One region of the Mycobacterium spongiae genome, then DNA from elsewhere that is predicted to be linked to it. Evidence: predicted binding sites of a transcription regulator. Region 1 holds the regulator's gene; the other holds the start of a gene.

What was found. The regulator LexA, encoded in region 1, represses DNA repair genes until DNA is damaged. The targets are predictions, from matches to a motif close to CGAACANNTGTTCG.
Region 2: F6B93_RS04995 (error-prone DNA polymerase) is a predicted target of LexA. The motif match lies at 847-860, and genes of this name have one in related genera.

Annotation. Positions count from the first base shown of each region.
Region 1 is NZ_CP046600.1:1,963,266-1,965,742, reverse strand. Features, by position in the region: gene F6B93_RS08070 (LysM peptidoglycan-binding domain-containing protein) at 1-378, opposite strand, end outside; gene lexA (transcriptional repressor LexA) at 652-1,398, shown strand; gene F6B93_RS08060 (LGFP repeat-containing protein) at 1,438-2,477, opposite strand, start outside.
Region 2 is NZ_CP046600.1:1,214,327-1,216,803, forward strand. Features, by position in the region: gene F6B93_RS04990 (wax ester/triacylglycerol synthase family O-acyltransferase) at 1-708, opposite strand, end outside; gene F6B93_RS04995 (error-prone DNA polymerase) at 874-2,477, shown strand, end outside.

The DNA of each region.
Region 1 (2,477 bases):
CGCCACGTCGCGAAGGGACTCCCCGGCCTCGACGCGCACGACGGCAAGTCTGTCCGGCATGTCAGCACCCGAATCGGCCGAGCCGCCGTTGACCAGGTCCCCGAAATGCGCCACGAGCCCGAGCCAGACGGTGATCAGCGCGGCAAGCAGCGCCAACGCCAGCGTCGTTGCTGGCGAGACGGGGCGCCGACGGTGAGCTGCGGCCGACATCCCCACACCGGTGCCCCGGTAGCACAACGGCGGACCCTCGGGGCGAGACGGGCTGGGCCGGCGCGATCGGTCCACCCGCGCCCTGCCAACCGACGGCGGACCAGCCGGCCTGTTGAAGGGCCCGCGCGGCCTCGCGGTAGACGGCGCGCCAGCGTGGATGAGTGTCATTCCTGTTCCTCCAGCCTTCTCTCAGCCTTCTCTAGCTTCTCTGGGTGGGGCGTTTCTCGCTCGTACGTTCGACAGCGTAATCGCTCGTGTGTTCGATACCCGAACATTTGATCGATGCGTGTCGCCTGCGCGAAACGCTAGACCACGCCACCGACAGATCTGCCCGACCGACAAACCGCCGGGATTGCCGACCGGTCACCAGCAGCAGTCCCGCGACACGCCAGCTCGAACACATGTTTGATTCTTGGGCTGGTTCCAGCTACATTCGGGGCCATGAGCGACAGCAACGACACCCGGGTTGGCGAGCGATCGGGCGGGGGAACGATGGGCACAGTCGTCAGCGGCGCCACTGGCTCGGATACCGGCCTGCGTTCCATGGACTCGGCGCTCACCGAGCGTCAACGCACCATTCTCGACGTCATCCGGACTTCGGTCACGACACGCGGATACCCGCCGAGCATCCGGGAAATCGGCGATGCGGTCGGCCTCACCTCAACGTCCTCAGTGGCGCATCAGCTCCGCACCCTCGAGCGCAAAGGATATCTGCGCCGGGACCCGAACCGCCCGCGCGCGGTGGACGTGCGCGGTGCTGACGACGGCGCTACAGCGCCAGCCACCGAGGTGGCGGGCTCCGACGCGTTACCAGAACCCACCTTTGTCCCCGTCCTCGGACGCATCGCCGCCGGCGGTCCGATCCTTGCCGAGGAAGCCGTCGAAGATGTTTTCCCGTTGCCGCGTGAGTTGGTTGGCGAGGGCACGCTGTTCCTACTCAAGGTAGTCGGTGACTCGATGGTCGAAGCGGCGATTTGCGACGGAGACTGGGTGGTAGTGCGGCAGCAAAACGTCGCAGACAACGGTGACATCGTCGCCGCGATGCTTGACGGCGAGGCCACCGTCAAGACGTTTAAGCGCGCGGGCGGTCAAGTGTGGCTGATGCCGCACAATCCGGCCTTCGATCCGATCCCCGGCAATGACGCCACCGTGCTGGGCAAAGTCGTCACCGTGATCCGCAAGGTATAGCGCGCGCGAAAACCCCACCCATGGCCCCGGGGCCGAGTTCTAGTCCGCTCGCGTGAACCCGTTCGCTTGTGCGGCTTCTTCGCTAGAGAACCAGATTTCGGCGCGCGTGTTCCCGTACAGCGCATCGCTGGGCAGGTAATACAGGCCGAAACGGGCGCTGGCCTTGATGGGATATCCGTCCGGCGCCTGGTATGGATCCTCAAGGGGCAAGTGTAATGTCGGGCGCACGGCCGGACTCGGCCTGGGCGGCCCGGCGGACGCTGTAATCCCTTCCGCGCGAACCCGGTACGGGTCCGAGGCAGATTCTGCGGTCGCCCGCCGGGCTTCCCCTGCATAGGCGTCGTGATCCACCGCCGCATGTCGCCCGATTCGCTCGTCGGGGCTCGAGTCAGCCTCCTGAGGTGAGGCGGTGCCGGCGGCGTCGGCGGCCGAACTCGCTACGTAGGCGCCCCCAAAAACGGCATCCCGAACGCGGGCATCCGGAACCTCTGTTTCGGTAGCGAAGGTTTCCGGAGCCACGGTTTCCGGAACGACGGGCTCAGGAACCGCTTCCTCCGAAGCACCAGACAGATCGGCGTATGAGACGACGGGTGTGGGCGTAGTGTCTACAAAGTCGGGGTCTTCATCCTCAATCCCCTCAACGCCCTCAGGCCCTTCAAGACCCTCAAATCCATAGCCTTCGTCGGCGCCAAACATGTCGTCGTCGCCGTACGCTTCGCCCCTGGCGGCAAGCTCGGCCACACCGGCAGCCGCCGCCTCACCGCGCGGCCAACTGATCGGCGACACGGGTCCGGCCTCTGGCGCCAGATGCTCCGACGGGTGTTGCTCACCGAACGAGAATTGCTCGGAGCCGAAGTCGAGATCGTCGGGCGGCCAACGTCCCTCGGCGGTGGCGTCGTACCCGGCGTCCGGGTCCTGATCGAGCTCGTAATCACCGGAATCGTCGCCCGAGTGACGCCGGCGCAGACCCACCACCAGCAGTACGAGCAACGCGATCACGAGCACCGCCAGCACGGCCGCGATCACCCACCACCAATGCCAGGTGAACTTTGTGCCTTCCGGGGGGGCCTCCGAGGTGC
Region 2 (2,477 bases), 750 kb from region 1:
GTTGGCGGTGACCCCGAACTTGCGGCACACACTGTCGACGGCAACGCGGGGAACACCTACGGTGCGATATCGCCGCATGGTGGTAGCCGGGCGGGCCGGTGCCGCCCAGGTCGCCGGCCAGGTGAGGGCGCGCGCGGCGGCTTTGCAGACGGCGCCGGTGATGGTGGCAGACGTCCGCAACAACGTGTCGGCCCAGTTGTGATCGTCGATACGCGGAGAACTCGGTGCGGCACCGACACCATGGGCGAACGTATCGCGGTCGGCATCGTCGCAGAGCCTGGTAAGGAGATGGGCGGCCGAGAGGCCGTCTGCCATGCGATGGTGAACCTTCATCAAGATCGCCCACCGGTCGTCCTTGAGGCCCTCGATGATCCAGCACTCCCACGGCGGGCGATCCACGTCGAGGGGACGCTCTAGGGCGTGGGCGATGGCCCGGAACAGCTCGGCTTCGTCGCCCGGCCGGGGAAGGGCCACTCGTCGCACGTGCTGGGTGAGGTCGAATGCTGGATAGTCAGTCCACTGGGCGGCCCCCAGCACCTGCGTACAGCGGGGAATCGCCGTAATCCGTTGTGCCAGAAATGCTGTGATGACCCCATAGTCAGGAGCCATGCCGTCAACAACGGCGACTGCGCCCAGCGCCATCGTTGGGTGCCGGTGCTGATCGCGCGCTGTGAAGAAGTCCGAATCCAATGTCGCCAATTGTGCCATGAGAAGTCCCGCCGTCGTTTCGACTCGTACCAGTATCGGTGGCCGGAACACCGAGTGGTAGGCCCACAAAGTTAAAAGCGTGTTTAGTAGTTGAAGACCTGTTTAACAGCGCCGATGGGCCGACGCGTTCGAGTTCATCGAACATACATTCGATACACTCGGTGCGTGGGCTGGAGTAACGGGCCGCCGAGTTGGGCGGAAATGGAGCGGGTGCTGGACGGCAAACCGCGCCATGCCGGTCCGCCGACGTGTGATGGTGCAGATGACGGCCCGCGGTCGCACAGGCGCGGGACGTACCAGCCGCCGGATTCACAGGCGGCTGGCACGTTCCGCTCGGCCTTTGCGTATGCCGAGCTGCATGCGCATTCGGCGTACAGCTTTCTCGACGGTGCCAGCACCCCGGAGGAGTTGGTCGAGGAGGCGGCCCGGCTCGATCTGCGCGCTCTCGCGCTGACCGACCACAACGGTCTGTACGGGGCGGTACGGTTCGCCGAAGCTGCGGCGGAACTCCAGGTGTCTACGGTATTCGGCGCCGAGCTGTCGCTGGGACCCGAGGCGCGCACCGAGCAACCAGATCCGCCCGGCCCGCATCTGTTGGTGCTGGCCCGCGGCCCGGAAGGGTATCGACGGTTGTCGCGACAACTGGCCGCGGCCCATCTGGCCGGCGGTGAGAAGGGTAAGCCGCGCTTCGATGTCGATACGCTGGCCGAGGCGGCCGGCGGGCACTGGCATATTTTGACAGGATGCCGTAAAGGTACTGTGCGCCAAGCGCTTTCCAATGGTGGTGCAGCAGCGGCGGAACGGGCGTTGGCCGATCTGATAGATCGGTTCACCCCCGGGCGGGTCAGCATTGAGCTGACCCACCATGGCCACCCGCTCGACGACGAACGCAACGCGGTGCTGGCCGGGTTGGCGCCGCGTTTCGGTGTCGGCGTCGTCGCCACGACCGGGGCGCATTTCGCCCATCCGTCCCGTAGCCGTCTGGCCATGGCGATGGGCGCGATCCGGGCCCGGCAGTCGCTGGACTCCGCCGCCGGGTGGCTTGCTCCGCTGGGTGGCTCGCATCTGCGCTCCGGCGAGGAGATGGCCCGGCTCTTCGCGCAGCGGCCCGAGGCGGTGACCGCCGCTGCCGAGCTTGGCGAGCAGTGCGCCTTCGGGTTGACGTTGATCGCGCCGCAGCTGCCGCCTTTCGATGTACCCGATGGGCACACCGAGGACAGCTGGTTGCGCCAGTTGGTCATGGAGGGTGCTGGCGACCGCTACGGACCTACCGACCAGTCGCCCAGGGCGCGGAAAGCTTATACCCAGATCGACCATGAGCTGAAAGTTATCGCGCAACTGAGGTTTCCGGGCTATTTCCTCGTGGTGCATGACATCACCGAGTTTTGCCGGAAGAACGATATCTTGTGTCAAGGGAGGGGATCGGCGGCAAATTCCGCGGTCTGTTATGCCCTCGGCGTCACTGCTGTCGATCCGGTGGCCAATGAGCTGTTGTTCGAACGCTTCCTATCGCCAGCCCGCGATGGCCCACCCGATATCGACATCGACATCGAGTCGGATCAGCGCGAAAAGGTCATCCAATACGTCTACGACAAATATGGCCGTGACTATGCCGCCCAGGTCGCCAATGTCATCACCTACCGCAGACGCAGCGCCGTGCGCGACATGGCCCGCGCCCTGGGCTTCTCGCAGGGGCAGCAGGACGCGTGGAGCAAGCAGCTCAGCCACTGGAACGAGCAGGTCGACGACATTGAGGGCATCCCCGACCA